One region of the Proteus vulgaris genome, then DNA from elsewhere that is predicted to be linked to it. Evidence: riboswitches for the same ligand, from Rfam matches in the RefSeq annotation. Region 1 holds a riboswitch; each other region holds the start of a gene.
What was found. A riboswitch is a leader RNA that binds a small molecule or an ion and turns the genes downstream of it on or off. The one in region 1 is predicted to bind thiamine pyrophosphate.

Region 1 (6,173 bases):
GAGCAACAAAGCCAATCGCTTGTTGCAAAGGAACTGTGACTTTACGAGGGCCATTTTCTGTCGCTAACCAATAGGAGACGACGATACCTTTTGGGGTGTCGCTCCAGTGGCGAGTGAGAATAAAGCCTTGTTCAGTATGGTCAACCATGGGCACCTAATACACACAAAAATTCGCTAAAGATGTGTTTATTATAGCCAAAATAGTGGTTATTTATACAGTTAATTTAGGGCGTATTTAATTAGAGGGAATACCTAAAATAAGTGATTGATCCACTTCACCATTTATCAACGATTGTGTATTACCATCATACACAATTGTTCCGTTATCAATCACAATTGCTCTTGAGGCAATCTTGATAGCATCTTCTAAGCTATGTGAAACCATCAATAAGGTCAGTTTTTTTTCTTCACAAAGTTGTTCTAGTAAAGCCAACATTTCAATACGCAAAGCGGGATCGAGTGCAGAAAAAGGCTCATCGAGCAATAAGATAGGTTGTTCACGTACAAGGCAACGAGCAATGGCAACACGTTGGCGCTGACCACCTGATAATTGTGAAGGTAAACGGTCAAGATGTTCATTTAAAGAAACTTGTTTGGCTCGGTTTTCTAACAGTATTTTTTGTGTATCTGTGAGTTTTAACCCCGGATCTAATCCCAAGCCAATGTTTTGTCTAACTGTTAAATGAGGAAATAAATTATTATCTTGAAATAACATAGAGATAGGGCGTTTTGCGGGCGCAGTTTTAGTGTGATCACAACCATTAAGAAAAAGGGTTCCTTTTTCAGAAGGTAAAAATCCAGCAATTAAGCTGAGTAAGGTACTTTTCCCCGCGCCACTTGGGCCTAATACGGCGATACGTTCACCGGTGTTTACAGCTAAGTCAAACATAAGGTGTTGGTGTTCATAGGTATAAGCAAGGTGCTCTAATTTAATCATGAGATTTTCCTGCCAATCGTTCTATTAGGCTAAAAAGAGAGAAGCAAAGTAGTAATAAGATCATGGCTGTGACAGCACCATCTTGCGTGTGATAAGCCCCAATTTGCTGATAAAGATAGAAAGGAAGTGTTCTAAATGTTTCATTACCAAATAGAGCAACAATACCAAAGTCACCAATAGAAATAACACAAGCAAAAGCAAGTGCTTGTGAAATCGGTTTTCTTAATGCTCGTAACTCGATCCAACGAAGTCGATTGATACCCTGAATATTAAGCGATTGACATAAAAGTCCATAACGTGAAGCAATATCATTCATTGGATTTTCGAGCACTTTTAAAGCATAAGGAATGGCAATTAATGCGTTGGTTAAAATCACTAATGTATATGGTGATTCAGGGAGTCCGATTGTATTGTTTAATAACAAGAAAAAACCTGTTGCCAATACAATGCCCGGCATTGCCAGAATAATCAACCCACTCATTTCCATAGCTTGCCCCGCTTTTTTAAAGTGACGTAGGCGAAGTTCTCGGCTACTCCATAGCAACATCATTGTTAATACAACACAAACAATACCTGCGCCAATCGCAATAATGAGAGACGTTGTAAAAGCCCGCCAAAGTATGGGTTGTTGTATCACTCGTATTAATTCGCTGTTAAGACCATCTGTTATCACCGCTAAAATAGGGGGGACTAAAAAAAGGATCGCGAGCATAATAATCAGAGTATCGGTTATTTTGCTAAAGAGAGGATCATTGGGATCACGCCAATGCTGTTTTTGGCTATCTCCGACAAAGAGTGTACCTTTGAGTTTTTGGCTGATAAGCACTAAGCCTAAACAGCAAAAGAGCTGGATCAGTGCTAAAAGTGCAGCACGATGTAAATCGTAGTCATAACTTAATGCTTGATAAATTGCTAGCTCAACGGTTGTTGCCGCAGGGCCTCCACCTAACGCCAGTACAGTAGCAAAGCTTGCAAAACAGAGCATAAAAATCAGTGACGCAGTGGGAAGTATTTGTCGCCATAAATAGGGAAATTCCAGAAAGCGAAAACGCTGCCAACCATTCATGCCTAATTGTGAGGCTAACTGGCGTTGTTCTGGCGAGATACTTTCGAGAGCTTGTAACAGCATTCGGGTTGCTAATGGCATATTGAAGAAGACGTGTGCCAATAAAATGCCTTGTAAGCCATAAGGGGTAAATTGGTAATTAATCCCCAGCCATTCACAAATTTGAGCAATCCAACCGACTCTTCCATAAACCGTTAAAATACCAAAAAGTGCCACTAAAACGGGTAGAACAAGGCTCATGGCACATAAACGTAAGAAAAGTGTTCTACCTTTAAATTGGCGTCGATAAAGTGCTTTAGCGAGCCAAATGGCAGGTAATATTGAAAATAAGGCAGATAAAAAGGCTTGCCAGAAAGTAAAGCGCACGACATGCCATAAATAGTCATCAGCAAAAATAGAGGATAATTCGCCACTTGGCGCATTAAACCATAATGCACCAAATGACAATAAAGCCACAATAAGCAGTAAACCCGAGGCACATAGCCCCGGGATAAGCCATCTTCTCATTAGCGACTAACCGCAGATTGCCAATTACGCGTCCATGTTTGGCGCTCTTTAGCGACAACATCTGCATCAAATTGCAATGATTTTTCTGGTTTAGGCATCACCGAATAGACATCTGGTAATGGCATATCTATTACGGGATACATCCAATTGGTGGTAGGAATTGTTTCTTGGAAAGCCGGAGTGAGCATAAATTGCATAAATTGCTGAGCTAATTCAGGTTGTTTACTCGATTTGAGTTTAGCTGCAACCTCGACTTGTAAATAGTGTCCGTCAGAGAAAATAGCCGCTGCATAGTTATCTTTTTTATCCGCTAAAATATGATAACCCGGAGATGAAGTATAACTTAGCACAAAATCACCTTCACCTTTTAAGAATAAGCCATAAGACTCACTCCAACCTTTTGTAACGGTAAGGGTTTTCTCAGATAATTTCTTCCATTGAGAGGCGGTGTTTTCAGGATAAAGTGATTGCATCCATAGCATTAAGCCTAAGCCTGGTGTACTGGTACGAGGATCTTGATACAGTATTTTCCACTTTTCTTGGCTATTTAGTAACTCATCCATGCTTTTGGGTGGGTTAGCAATACGGTTTTTATCATAAATAAACGCAAAGTAACCGTAGTCATAAGGTACAAAGGTGTCGTCAGTCCATTTTTCAGGTAAGGCGAGTTTTGATGTATCGATATTACTTGGTGCAAAAAGCCCAGTTTCTTTGGCCGCATGTATCAGATTGTTATCCAAACCTAAAATAATGTCAGCTTTACTCTTGCCACCTTCCATACGTAAGCGATTTAGCAAAGAAACACCATCAGAAAGGGCAACAAGCTTTAATTCACAATCACACTGTTGTTCAAATGCTTTTTTAATGGCAGGTCCTGGGCCCCAATCTGCGGTAAAAGAATCATAAGTATATACAGTGAGTGTCGGTTTTTGAGTATTAGCTTGCGCTGAGAACGTGCTTATTACACTCAGTGCACCCAGTAGGAAAGTAAAGCGAAGCGATTTAGTTAACACATTTAGTTCCTCAGTAAAAAGTCAGGAAGGATCTGAGGAGTGAGGACTGCAAATTATAAAATATTGCATCATCCTGACTCAAATCCCTACGCCAGTATTAGCTGGATCAGGTTCCACGGGTTTTTCTCAGCCTAAAAAGGCACCCCGTTGAGACTTTCCCATTGTAGATAAATCCACGCGTTGTGCAAAGTCTGTTGATAGAGGTTTACCGTCTGTGAGTAGTATGAAACAATGAGTTATCTTTCAAATTTGGTTATTGAGGTAGTCTAGTGATCGATGATGATGGCTACCGCCCGAATGTAGGGATTGTAATTTGTAATCGGCAAGGGCAAGTGCTTTGGGCTCGTCGCTATGGGCAACATTCATGGCAGTTTCCTCAAGGAGGAATTAACCCTGGAGAATCGCCAGAGCAGGCAATGTACCGAGAGTTGTTCGAAGAAGTTGGGTTAAGTCGCAAGGATGTTAAAATTCTTGCCTCCACACGTAACTGGTTACGTTACAAGTTGCCTAAGCGTTTGGTGCGTTGGGACACAAAACCTGTTTGTATTGGACAAAAACAGCGTTGGTTCCTTTTGCAGTTAACAAGTAATGATAAGGACATTAACGTTCAACAAAGCAAAACGCCAGAATTTGATGGCTGGCGTTGGGTGAGTTATTGGTATCCCGTTCGACAAGTCGTCTCTTTTAAACGCGATGTTTATCGTCGTGTAATGAAAGAGTTCGCACCAGTAGTCATGCCATTGCAAGAACAAATGTCTTTACCTCGTCCATCGTATGGATATCGGCGTAAAAGGTATTAGATAACACTATGCTGACACGTTTGCGAGAAATTGTAGAAAAAGTGGCTATGGCAGCAGGGCTTCCAGAAGCACTTGAACTCTTAGTCAAGGAAACGTGTCAGGCAATGCACACGGATGTGTGTTCTATTTATCTTGCTGATAAGCAACGTAGTTGTTTTTATCTAATGGCCACAAAAGGACTTAAAAAACCCAGAGGACGTGCCGTTAGCCTCTCGTTTGATGAAGGCGTTGTTGGTGAAGTTGGACGCCTTTCTGAGCTTATCAATCTCGCAGATATTCGCGAGCATCCTAGTTTTAAATACCTTCCTCAAGTAAAAGAAGACGATCTGCGTGCTTTCCTTGGTGTACCTATTGTTTATCGTCGTCAACTCCTTGGTGTTTTAGTTGTTCAACAAAAAGAGCGTCGCTTATTTAACGAGAGCGAAGAGTCTTTTATGGTGACGTTAGCAACACAATTAGGCGCAACATTATCGCAAGTACAAACTAAAGGGCTATTTGGGCAATATCGTCAAAGTCGCATTAAAGCATTATCAGTTTCGACCGGAGTGGTAATGGCTTATGGTTGGCAAGAAATTTCCCAGCCAGTTCTTGAAAATGTATTTAAAGCTAGCGCGCTTGATATTAAGGCGGAATTAAATCGACTCACAGTGGCTTTAGAAGATGCCACGGCAGAATGTCGCCGTTTTAGTAAACGTTTTATGGCGAATGCACAAAAAGAGAGTGCCGCCATTTTTGATCTCTACTCGCATCTACTTAATGATCCCCAACTTAAACACAAAATGACAGCGATTATTACTCAGGGATATGTCGCAGAATGGGCTGTAAAAGTGGTTGTTGAGAAAGTTTCGTCACAATTTTCTAGCCTGAAAGATGGCTACATGAGAGAAAGAGCCTCTGATCTAAAAGCATTAGGACGGCGTTTATTATTTCATTTAGATGATGAAGTCAGTTCAACCAATATTTGGCCTGAGCGCTTTATTTTGGTGGCAGATGAATTAAGCGCAAGTTTATTGGCAGAATTACCTGAACAACAACTTGCGGGTGTGATTGTGCGAGATGGTGCAACACACTCTCATTCAGCGATCCTTGTTAGAGCAATGGGAATTCCCGCGATTATGGGCGCGGATATTCAACCTGAACTTTTACATAATCGTATGCTTATTCTTGATGGTTATCGTGGTGAGATTTTTATTGAACCAGAGCCTTTTATTACTCAAGAATATAAACAGATTATTGATGAAGAAAGTGTATTAAGCCAGATTGCAGAAGATCAATTAGAACAGCAAGCTGTTCTCAAAAATGGTGAATCGGTTAGTGTTCAATTGAATGCGGGATTAAATATTAAATACGAGCAACGTATTAGCGTGGGAATAGACGGTGTTGGTTTATATCGGACAGAGATTCCTTTTATGCTACAAAGCGGTTTTCCATCAGAAGATGAACAAAAAAATCGCTATCGTGAAATACTCTCTTTTTTCCCTGATAAACCCGTTGTGTTACGTGCATTAGATGTGGGTGCAGATAAACAACTTCCTTATATGCCCATTAATGAGGAAAATCCTTGCTTGGGTTGGCGAGGAATAAGAATATTACTCGATCAACCTGAAATTTTCCTTATTCAGCTTCGTGCTATGCTAAAAGCAAACCTCGAATTTAAAAATTTGAAAATATTGTTGCCGATGGTGACAAGTATTGATGAAATTGACGAAGCGAGAACATTGCTATTACGTGCATGTGATGAAGTGAGTCGAGAGTTAAAATGTGAATGTGCTCTACCACCGTTAGGTATTATGCTTGAAGTTCCCTCGTTGGTATTTATGTTGTCACAATTAGCTAATCGGGTTGATTTT
Region 2 (6,173 bases), 970 kb from region 1:
CATCTCAGCTATTTGAATATCCGCAATTTGATAGGCTTTTCCTACTGCTAAATCACTGTCAAAAATAGCTCTTGAAAGAGGATTAATTAAATAAACCTCTAATTGGTTACGAATACCACGACCACCATTTGATAGGTCAGATAAACAGTAGGTTTTTAACGTCGATTTAGCTGTTTCTGATATCGACAATATGAGTGATTGCTTATCAAGGCTCGATAAGATATTTGCTACCATTTGTTCAAATATTTGTTCTGCAACATCTTCTCGAATAAAATCAAAAACAATAATATTTTCACCAATACGGTTTAATAACTCAGGACGATTTAAAACCAATTTAAAATGACGTTCTATTTCACTTTTTACTTTACGGCTGACATTTTCAAACGGTTCATGAGGTAGAACATTTGCCACTCTCTCGCCATTATTATCAACGCGATAAATCCCAAGATTAGAGGTAAATATAATTAAGGCTTCAGAAAAATAAACGCGATCACCACGCCCTGACGTTAATACGCCATCATCTATAATCTGTAGGAATTTATCCATTAAATGAGGATGGGCTTTTTCTATCTCATCAAATAATACAACGCTAAAAGGCTTTTCACGAATAGCATTAGTTAATTCACCACCAGAGTTATAACCAACATAACCCGGAGGTGCGCCAATTAAACGTTGATCTGCATGTTCAGCACTAAATTCAGACATATCAAAGCGAATATAAGCACTTTCATCACCAAAAAGCAGTTGAGTGACTGTTTTTGCTAACTCAGTTTTACCCACACCTGTTGGCCCTGCTAAAAACAGTACGCCCCGTGGTCTTCCGCCTTTATTGTTACCTACTCCCGTCATTGCACGTTTAATAATATCGAGTAAGTGCGTGACGGCATGTTGTTGCCCCTTAACACGACGCTGTATAATTTGTGGTGCATTGCGAATTTTTTGTTTATCGATTTTCTGCCAAGGATCTTCAGTAATACCTACTTTGTAACGCCTTACCGCATCACTAATTCGCGTTATTTCCACTTCTTCAATACGCGCTAATTGCACTATTGCCACTAAATCTAGCAGTAGTAGCCCTTCTGTTTCATCAATAAAATCATTCAAAAGTGGCTCTTTTTCATTTTCAGCCAGTAATGAAAATCCCGCCAGTGATACCAATAAATTGGGTGCTAGAACTCTACGGATCTGGTTATCAGGCTTTGCAACAGGAATGGCTCGAATACGAGGATTATTAACGGTAAACCAATCTGGTAAATCAGTTTCTTTTTCTACGATCCAAAAAACCGTATTAAAGAAAGGCTGATTATGTTCACCTGCAGGTCTTGCTTTAGCTTGATGAGAAGTGACTAATGCTTGTGTAAACAAGCTATGTTCGGCAGGCATCAGATTATCACGATGAGAAAGTAAGCAAGAGGCAAAATCGATACATAACGCAATCGGCTGGCCTGTTATTGTTTGCCATTTTTCTAATACGCTATTTAAGCTATCAATATTACCCGATGCGCGATCGCCCGTAACGGTTAATCCTAGTTGTTGCATTAACATTGCGCCATCTTGCAAAGATTGGGTAGGATTAGCTATCCATTGAAATCCAGCTAACGGCGTATAAGTGATGATATGAACGTAACCCACTTCATACAAACTGTTATAAAGTGTCTGGTTAAAAGGCAGTGGCGTTATCATATTAGGCGCAACTTCACTGGCTTGTAAGTCACGTACATTACCAAATAACACAAACTGACTTTTCAATGGAATAAAGCGAAGTAAATCACGTAACCAACGTGGTTTTTGAAAGGCTGTATTCATATCATCCCTTATTGAAAATAAAATATATCTTACCTTAGTTCCTCAATATACAGGCTGTTTATATTGAGGACAGTGTTAATTATCTAAAGAGTATGATCATCAAATAGAAATAGAGCCATAAAGGCTCTATTTAAGATAAGTAATAGTGTAAGTAAAATTACCACCAGCGATGAAAATGGTGTACAGGGCCAAAACCTTGCCCAACTTCTAAACTGTCGGCATGTTCTAGCGCTTGCTGTAAATAGGCTTTTGCTTGTTCAACACAAATTTGCCAATTAGCGACTTGAGGACGAATAGCCGCTAAAGCGGCTGAAAGAGTACATCCTGTACCGTGGGTATTTTTTGTATTAACGCGTTTTGAAGTAAATCGCCACTCGCCATCTTGAGTAAATAACCAATCAGGGCTTTCATCTTCAGTTAAATGCCCCCCTTTCATCAACACCGCTTTGCATCCTTGTTTTAGTAATGCATAACCTTGTTGTTTCATCGTTATTTCATCTTTAGCAACCTCACAACCTAGCAGTGCTGCTGCTTCGGGTAAATTAGGCGTGATCAAATCAACCAAAGGCAAAAGCTGATTAACCATTTTATTAACGGCATCAGGCTGCAATAGCGGATCACCACTTTTAGCAATCATTACGGTATCAAGTACAACAAAAGGAATAGCATATTGCTGAAGTTTGTTACAAACCACATCAATAATCGTGGCATTAGAGAGCATACCAATTTTGGCACTATCAATTCGAACATCAGATAAGACAGCATCTAATTGAGCGGCAACAAAATCGGGGGATAAATCATAGACACGACGGACACCACAGGTATTTTGAGCAACAAGTGCTGTCATTACTGTCGTACCATAGACACCCAGTGCGGAAAATGTTTTCAGATCAGCCTGAATACCGGCACCACCACTAGGATCGGTGCCTGCGATAGACAATGCATTGAATCTCACTGATTAACTCCTCCTTTTACCAGTTACAGAAAAGTCGGGCTCTGTTAATCAGCAGAGTTACCTTGACTTCCCTACGCTGGCATTATCCAGATCAGGTTATACGGGTTCATCTCAGCCATAAGGCGCCCCGAGCCAAAGCCTGTAAATTCAGGCGATAAGGAGTATCGCATGCTCAAGATAAAGATGCTAGTTTGATAGCTAATCTCGATTTATTAACTCTCTATTTTTGAGGCTTGTTATTCAGTAATATAAATCAGCTCAGGTTGTATATAATAAATACTAAGCTGATGGCTTGTATTGTGGAAAACATAAATTTAAAGAATATATTTTAGTCATTCTTAAATAAGAAGAATAAAATAATTTATTTTACTCGTTTTAACGACGTTGGATATATTATCTGCTAGATGAGGTATTTATAATGCATTTCTGGACAATTACACCATGCGGAGGGGCTAAATGAAAAATGAACCATCGCAACAGAATAATGGACAATCAATGCCTTATCTTATTCCTGATGCAGACTTTAATGAAAAGTTGAAACTACCAGCTAAAAATATTGAACATACACTTCAGTTTATTACCCAAGGTGTAAAAGATATTGATTTAGAAGGTTTTGACACACCAATTGGATACCGTTTAGTTAAATCATTACATAAAGATCAATACAGACTTATCACCGCAGATAAAGAAAGTGAAACAGCCTACCTTGTTGAACTTAGATTTCGACAAGATATTGTTTATGGAAAAACAACGTGTACTCAAATAAAAGTTTGGCGATCCCGTATACCTAAACATCGTGATGCTATAAGAGAATTACCTCGTACTTTTTTCTGTAATCTTTTAAAAATTCATAATATTGTCGTTACTGATGAAGAGCAAACTTCTGATGGTAAAGGCTTTTGGATTGATATGATTTTATGGGCTTTTAGCAGAGGCCATTATATTTATGCCTCAGATGGAACGGAGGAAGATAGACCATTACACTTAATTAACAGTATTGAAGATTTTTACAATAACTGGGATGCTTTCTGCTGGGATAAAGATCGCGATACGCATACCCATCGGCTACTTATCATTAGCCAAGAAAAATTATCTCAATAATAAGTAATCTATCTCCTGATAACGCGTGAATAATGTTTATGCTTTAGGATAATCTGCACCAAAAAACTGATACCACACTAAATAAAACCCACACAACTTAAACGATTTATAAACCAACACAGAATTTTTCTTTTTTTTTATTTAACTCTTTTTATTCATTACTTTATCATCCTGTCAAAAATAAATACCTTTTTTATAAGTTAATGTTATTAAAATTAAATTTTTACTAATATTTAAATTAAGTCATAAAAATAGATATTTGGTCAATTTTTTATATTGGAAATAACTCATCTTAAATAAGATCTCTTTACCCTTATTTATCAACACCTTATTTTCAATCTAATAAAAAATTAATTTTAAATTAAAAACAATACGTTACCATTAAAAGATAACAATATTGAATGTCTTAAATAAACACATTCACAAATACAACAAACTTGTTTATTTTCTTTATAACCGATTCATATCCCTTAAGATTTTAGTTAAGAAGTAAAGTTTCAGATACCTCTTATCTTAAATACTTGTCGATTAAATAACACTATTAGTAACGTTTATTTGTCATCACCAGAATCATAGCAATGCCGTACTCGGAGTTATATTATGTTTTCAACCTATTTTCACCCTAGCGTTTTAGCAACCACGTTGTTTTCGCTTACGTTAACAACAACTGCTTTCGCTTCTGAAAATAATTCCCCTCCACATCAGATTATTACTAGAGAAAAACAGCAAACTACCAATAATGTATCTCAATCTAATAACGAAGAGAGTTATTGGGGGAAATTTAAGCGTAATGTCAATCAAACTTGGGATAACGACCAATATAATTACTATTTACCAGTATGGACTTGGCATAACCGTTTTACTTACGATAGAGAAAAAACTAATCGCTATAACGAAACGCCTTGGGGCTTTGGCATGGGGAAATATCGTTATGACAGTGATGGCGATTGGCACTCTCTTTATGCAATGGCATTTATGGATTCAAATAACCGGGTGCAGCCCATTATGGGCTATGGTTTTGAGAAAATGTGGTATCCCGGCGATAAAGACGGGTTCCGTATGGGGGCAGGATTTACACTGAGCATTACTGCGCGCCATGAATATGACTATATTCCGATGCCTCTTCCTTTGCCGTTAGTGTCTGTCGGTTATGGGCATCTTTCACTACAAGCAACCTATGTACCAGGTACTTATAACAACGGTAACGTGTTATTTGCTTGGTTACGTTGGCAGTGATCTATAAAAATACCAAAAGATATACTTAATAATATTTTGATAATATCCTGAGTATATCTTTATTTTAATACTGGCCGTTATAGCGCCAAGCATGAGTCAAAGCGGTACTAAATTCTAATTGACTCACTCTTTCTAATGCTGTTGTGAGTAGTTCTTCCCACTCTTTTTCAGAAAACTCATCAAATAAGCTATACATCATATCTATTTCATTTTGTTCACTTTCAATACTTCTTCTACGACTATTAAACAAAACTGAGTCATCATTTAAATTAAAGACACGAATTGATTCTTCTGCTTTAACTAAATCTTTATCTTTTAGGTTATCTTTAGCTCGAACCTTGCCTGTTGTTAAAAATAGAAAAAATCATTTGGATTATCTTCATCTGGCTTGATTAAGCTTTCAACATCATAGCTACCAGCACCATTATCTTTATATATTCCACACCTATTCCAACCACCTTTTTGGCTTGAATCACCGCAAGAACCGAAAAGATTACTCCATATAAAAGTAAGATTTGTATGAGAGTCACGTGTTCTAAAATGTTCAATATGCTTTCACTTTAAAGAACATTCACAGTAAGCACAAAAACCTTTTTGCATTACATCAAGTAATGCCCAAACACTCTCTTTATTAATTGTTTAATTATCTGCATAATTTCACCTGTAAGAAAACGGGAGTACGGATGTACTCCCGAATTTTACTCTTTACTTTCGCAACCCTAAATGTGAGCAATAAATTAGTGTCTGGCTAATCACCTGACAAGACATAATATGTCCTACGCTAAAGAGTCTATTAAGACTTATCGCACTATATATATTTCCACAACACACCAACTTACCATCAACTCAGTTTTTAAATATCTTGGCTTGCTTGAGCATTATCTGGTGTTTTCTTCATACGGGAAATCTTAAATCCAACCCACAAGAATGCAATCCAGAATGGCATTAAAATCACCGAAATATTCACTTGTGGCATAAATAAGATAATCACTAAAATCATGCATAAGAAAGCAAGGCAGATATAGTTACCATAAGGATACCAAAGCGCTTTAAAGAAAGGCTCTACACCCTCTTT
Region 3 (6,173 bases), 440 kb from region 1:
TTATGACCCGGAGATATATACAGGGGTTTACATTTTTTCTTACTGCGATAAATCCACCCTATTTGCTCATTCTTATCCATCAATGGCTCATGACTTCCCATATCTTCATTGACCGCCCGATCAGTACCACATAAACGACTTTTTGCTACGCCAATAGTAGGCGTGTCTACTAATAAACCAAAATGGCTGGCAACACCCAGCCTTCTAGGATGAGCGATACCTTGCCCATCGACAAAAATAAGAGAAGGTTTCTGTTTAATTAATTGCCAAGCAGACAGTAATGCTGGGCACTCTCGAAATGAAAGTAAACCAGGGATGTAAGGAAGAGTTGTAGATATTCGCGCGATTTGGTATTCAAGAATTTCAAAAGAAGGGTAATGCATTATCACGATGGCAGCGCGAGTGACTGCGCCACCATCTTCAAAACCAACATCAGCACCAGCAATATAAGTAGGCATTGTAAATTGGTCTGTCAAAATAACTTGTTGAGCTTTTTCTGTCTGCTCCTGACGCAATTGTGAGGTATTAATCATTATCCTGATGATAAGGCTTCGATAAACGGTGAACCGCATCAATAAATGCACCAGCATGCTCTGGTGGAACATCTTGATGAATACCGTGCCCAAGATTAAAGACATGACCGTTGCCTTTACCAAACCCAGCAAGAATAGTTTCGACTTCTTGCTCTATTCTAGCTGGTGGCGCATACAGCATAGAAGGATCCATATTACCTTGTAAGGCTACTTTATCCCCTACTCGACGACGTGCATCTTCGATATCAATCGTCCAATCTAGCCCTAATGCATCACAACCTGTTGCTGCCATTGCTTCTAGCCAACGACCGCCACCTTTAGTAAATAAGGTTACAGGAACTTTTCTTCCATCGTATTCGCGAATAAGACCATCAACAATCTTATGCATGTAGTGTAATGAGAAAAGTTGGTAATCACGTCCTGTTAGTACACCACCCCATGTATCAAAGATCATGATGGATTGTGCACCCGCTTTAATTTGAGCATTCAAATAAAGGATAACGCTATCTGCGAGTTTATCCAGTAATAGATGTAGTGCTTGTGGCTCTGCGTACATCATTTTTTTTATTTTTGTGAAGGCCTTACTACTTCCACCTTCCACCATGTAGGTTGCCAGTGTCCAAGGGCTTCCCGAAAAACCGATTAATGGCACACTGCCTTGCAATGCATGACGAATTGCACGTACTGCATTCATTACATAGCCAAGTTCGTCTTCAGGATCAGGAATTGGCAGTTTTTGAATATCGGCAAGGCTATTTATTGGGGACTTAAAACGAGGTCCTTCACCAGTTTCAAAGTAAAGGCCTAGCCCCATTGCATCAGGGATAGTTAAAATATCAGAAAATAAAATAGCGGCATCTAAAGGAAAGCGTCTTAAAGGCTGTAATGTCACTTCACATGCCAATTCTGTATTTTTGCACAATGAGATGAAATCCCCCGCCTGTGCCCGTGTTTCCTTATACTCAGGAAGATATCTGCCTGCCTGACGCATCATCCAAACTGGGGTGACATCAACAGGTTGGCGCAGCAACGCACGTAAATAGCGGTCGTTTTTCAACTCACTCATGACTAACTCCATTAACAGTAATAGGGCCGCAAAATAGTATGTATTGTAACATGCTGGAAAAATAACTGTTGGCAGACAACGCCTTTATTTAGTTCTTTTCTTTATCTTGTCTAATATTCGCTATCGTATCTTCTATTAAGCGTCGCGCAATAGTATCTGGAGGTGGGATCTGTGGTAGTTGATCGTAACGATACCAAGCCGCACTGGTTAATTCAGAAGGATCATGGCGCAACTCTCCTCCATCGTAATCAGCCAAAAACCCCATCATTAAAGAATGAGGGAACGGCCAAGGTTGAGAGGATACGTAGCGAATATTACGAATACGAATATTACTTTCTTCAAATACTTCGCGAGCGACGGCCTCTTCTAAGGTTTCACCAACCTCAACAAAACCAGCGAGCACAGTATAAAGAGGGGAATGCTTATGCCTAACATGATGTGCGAGTAAAATTTTATCTTCATGACGAATACCCACAATAATACAAGGGGCAATCTGTGGGTAATAACGTTCATGACAGTTATCGCATAAACAAGCCCATTCACTCTCACTATGGCGCATTTTAGAACCACAATAGCCACAAAAACGATGAGAACGATAAAACTCTGCTAACTGAACACCACGACCCACTAGTTTAAATAAATTCTCATCTTGCGAGGCGATAAGCCTTGGCGAACACATATCGTTATCCATTTTTCCATGAATAAGCCAAACAGTTTCACCCTGCCATTCACCAACAATTTTGGCGTGTTGACCAACTAGCTCCCAATCCTTTGCAAAACCAAAAGGGAGTTCACCTTTCGGTAACCACACTCGCCCACCGAGGCTGACTGTCCACCAGCCTTTCTCTGATCCCGTTAACGTATATAAATGCATAATGATAATTCTATCCAAAATAATGATATAGAATTAAGGATACTCTCTTTAGTAAGACCCTCTCAATGTATTATGATTATTCTCTATAATTTATTAACATTCAAAAGGGGTTTCATAAATTTTATTTATAATAAAGGAATGCTAATATGACTGATAAAACCCAAAATAAAATTGCGATTTTTGATTTAGATGAAACGCTTTTAGCGGGTGATTCTAGTCGTTTATGGACACGTTATTTATGGGATAAAAAAATAGTCACTGATCCTCATTTCCTAAAACTAGACGAACAAATGATTGCAGACTATTACGCCGAAAAGCTGGATATAAACCAATATCTTTTTCAACATCTAGCATATTTTAAGCATCATAATATAGATAAAATAAATCATTGGATTAATGACTTTACTGAAACAAAAATTCAGCCTCTGCTTTACCCACAAGGAATATCAATAATTACACAATATCGGCAGCAAAATATTCCCGTTATGATTATTTCAGCAACAATGTCCTTTCTCGTTCACGCTATTGCAAAACAACTCAATGTGGATGTTTCAATGGGTATTGATATGCAAATTAAGGACAATCATTACACTGGATTTATTGAAGGTATTCCTACCTTTCGAGAAGGAAAGGTTGAGCGTTTAAATCAATGGAAAGAAGCCAATAACATTAATAGTTTTTATGTTTGTTTCTATACTGATTCATCTAATGACCTTCCATTATGTTACCAAGCGGATCGTGTTATCGCAGTTAATGCAGATAAAAAATTAACTCAAGTTTCGGATGAAAAAGCGTGGGAACAGCAACATTGGAATTTAAATAAATAACCCATGCTGGACTTGTAGTTTTCAAAATCTTTCATATACTGGACTTCTTCTTGTCGGAGTGCCTAGTGTTTATAAGGCTATTATAAACACAGGCTGAGACCGTTAATTCGGGATCCGCGGAACCTGATCGGGTTAATACCCGCGAAGGGAACAAGAGTGATTCGACCTTTTGATAGCTTCATCCGTATATTTTTTATACGCCTATCTGTCGATACTCCCTGCGACCTCCAGACAAGCATTTTTCTCAATATTCACCCGACAGGCTACAGCCTGCATGATATTTATTAGGAAATGCTATGTCCCAAAATCAAACTATATCCGTTAAAGATATTTCACCAACAAACAACAAACTGCGCCCACGAAAAGAGCAGCGTGATGCAGCTCAAGAATTTATCAGCACCATTCAAGGTGTCAGTTTCCCAAATTCAAACCGCATTTACCTCGAAGGATCACGTGCTGATATTCAAGTCCCTATGCGTGAGATCCAACTTGATAAAACGCTAGTAGGAGGATCAAAAGATTCCCCTGTTTTTGAAGATAATGAACCTGTTCCGGTATATGACACTTCTGGCCCTTATGGCGATCCGGCTTCTCAACTCGACGTTAATCTTGGCTTAAAAAAAATTCGCCAATCATGGATTGATGAGCGCAATGATACTGAAGCGCTTTCACTCTTAAGCTCTGATTTTACACAACAACGTCTTTCTGATGCAGGATTAGAACATCTACGCTTCCCGTTAAAGCCTAATCCTAAAAAAGCCCTACAGGGTAAAAGCGTGACGCAATTGCATTATGCTCGAAAAGGTATTATCACACCTGAAATGGAGTTTATTGCTATTCGTGAAAATATGGGGCGTGAACGTATTCGAAGCGAAGTATTACGTCAACAACATGCAGGATTCAGCTTTGGTGCGCATCTCCCTGACAATATTACCCCTGAGTTTGTACGCCAAGAAGTTGCTGCTGGTCGAGCTATCATTCCTGCCAATATCAATCACCCTGAATCAGAGCCAATGATTATTGGGCGAAATTTCTTAGTGAAAGTGAATGCCAATATCGGAAACTCCTCTGTAACCTCCTCCATTGAGGAAGAAGTTGAAAAACTGATTTGGTCTACACGTTGGGGAGCAGATACCGTAATGGATCTCTCAACAGGCCGTTACATTCATGAAACGCGTGAGTGGATCATTCGCAATAGCCCTGTTCCTATCGGTACAGTTCCAATCTATCAAGCACTCGAGAAAGTTAACGGTATTGCTGAAGATCTCACTTGGGAAATGTTCCGAGATACCTTGCTTGAACAAGCAGAGCAAGGTGTTGATTACTTCACTATTCATGCAGGCGTATTGTTGCGTTATGTGCCAATGACGGCAAAACGCCTAACGGGTATTGTGTCTCGTGGCGGTTCGATAATGGCGAAATGGTGTTTATCACATCATAAAGAGAATTTCCTCTACGAGCATTTCCGTGAAATCTGTGAAATTTGTACCGCTTATGATGTTTCCCTTTCACTGGGCGATGGGCTAAGACCGGGTTCAATTCAAGATGCTAATGATGAAGCACAATTCTCTGAATTACATACTCTAGGTGAACTGACAAAAATTGCATGGGAATATGACGTTCAAGTCATGATAGAAGGCCCAGGCCACGTTCCAATGCAGATGATCCGCCGCAATATGACAGAAGAATTAGAGCATTGTCATGAAGCACCATTTTATACATTAGGTCCTCTCACTACGGACATTGCACCGGGTTACGATCACTTCACATCAGGTATTGGTGCAGCAATGATTGGTTGGTTTGGTTGTGCAATGCTCTGTTATGTTACTCCTAAAGAACATCTAGGTTTACCAAACAAAGAAGATGTAAAACAAGGGCTTATTACTTATAAAATTGCGGCTCATGCTGCCGATTTAGCCAAAGGACATCCCGGCGCTCAAATCCGTGATAATGCTATGTCGAAAGCCCGCTTTGAGTTTAGATGGGAAGATCAATTCAATTTAGCACTTGATCCTGAAACCGCACGCCAATATCACGATGAAACCCTTCCTCAAGCATCAGGTAAAGTGGCTCACTTTTGCTCAATGTGTGGTCCTAAATTCTGTTCAATGAAGATAACACAAGAAGTACGTGATTATGCGGCAGGTATGGAACAAATGTCTCAAGCCTTTAAAGAGCATGGGAATGAGCTATACCACAGTGCCGAAATCACTCGTGTTGAGGTGACTGAAAATGAACAGATCCTCTAATACACCTTTTGCATCAACAGAAAAAAAACTTGGACTTTACCCTGTTGTTGATTCTATTGAATGGATAGAACGCCTATTGAAAATAGGCGTTACCACACTTCAATTACGTATAAAAGATAAACAACCAGAAGATATTGAACAAGAGATCATCGAAGCAATAAGGCTAGGAAAACAGTACCACGCAAGACTGTTTATCAATGATTATTGGCAACTCGCCATTAAACATCAGGCTTATGGTGTTCATCTTGGTCAAGAAGATCTCGATATTGCTGATCTTGATGCAATTAAACAAGCAGGATTACGACTGGGTGTTTCCACTCACGACGAAACAGAATTACAAAGAGCAAAGGCGTTACGCCCATCTTACATCGCATTAGGGCATATATTTCCAACTACAACGAAAGATATGCCATCTAAACCACAAGGTTTGAAGGCACTCAAACATCAAGTAGAACAGACACCTGATTTTCCCACTGTTGCTATTGGTGGGATCTCGCTAGAGAGAGTATCTGATGTGATTGCAACAGGCGTCGGGAGTGTTGCTTTAGTCAGTGCAATAACAAAAGCATCTGATTGGCAAAAAGTAACGCGTAAATTATTAGAATTAGTTGAAGGAAAATCGTC

Region 2: it holds a riboswitch for thiamine pyrophosphate, as region 1 does, so the genes downstream of both, thiD (bifunctional hydroxymethylpyrimidine kinase/phosphomethylpyrimidine kinase) here and thiB (thiamine ABC transporter substrate binding subunit) in region 1, are expected to answer to the same signal.
Region 3: it holds a riboswitch for thiamine pyrophosphate, as region 1 does, so the genes downstream of both, thiC (phosphomethylpyrimidine synthase ThiC) here and thiB (thiamine ABC transporter substrate binding subunit) in region 1, are expected to answer to the same signal.

What each region holds. Positions count from the first base shown of each region.
Region 1 covers NZ_CP090064.1:3,550,158-3,556,330, reverse strand. The annotation lists gene LW139_RS17060 (DNA polymerase II) at 1-148, opposite strand, end outside; gene thiQ (thiamine ABC transporter ATP-binding protein ThiQ) at 236-937, opposite strand; gene thiP (thiamine/thiamine pyrophosphate ABC transporter permease ThiP) at 930-2,510, opposite strand; gene thiB (thiamine ABC transporter substrate binding subunit) at 2,510-3,523, opposite strand; TPP riboswitch at 3,589-3,680, opposite strand; gene rppH (RNA pyrophosphohydrolase) at 3,793-4,323, shown strand; gene ptsP (phosphoenolpyruvate--protein phosphotransferase) at 4,332-6,173, shown strand, end outside.
Region 2 covers NZ_CP090064.1:2,581,671-2,587,843, forward strand. The annotation lists gene LW139_RS12490 (AAA family ATPase) at 1-1,806, opposite strand, end outside; gene thiD (bifunctional hydroxymethylpyrimidine kinase/phosphomethylpyrimidine kinase) at 1,964-2,761, opposite strand; TPP riboswitch at 2,813-2,901, opposite strand; gene LW139_RS12500 (hypothetical protein) at 3,218-3,862, shown strand; gene pagP (lipid IV(A) palmitoyltransferase PagP) at 4,463-5,098, shown strand; gene LW139_RS12510 (hypothetical protein) at 5,163-5,348, opposite strand; gene LW139_RS20755 (retron system putative HNH endonuclease) at 5,447-5,647, opposite strand; gene LW139_RS12515 (amino acid permease) at 5,952-6,173, opposite strand, start outside.
Region 3 covers NZ_CP090064.1:3,993,249-3,999,421, forward strand. The annotation lists gene nfi (deoxyribonuclease V) at 1-533, opposite strand, end outside; gene hemE (uroporphyrinogen decarboxylase) at 526-1,599, opposite strand; gene nudC (NAD(+) diphosphatase) at 1,688-2,473, opposite strand; gene LW139_RS18920 (HAD family hydrolase) at 2,620-3,300, shown strand; TPP riboswitch at 3,345-3,467, shown strand; gene thiC (phosphomethylpyrimidine synthase ThiC) at 3,597-5,549, shown strand; gene thiE (thiamine phosphate synthase) at 5,533-6,173, shown strand, end outside.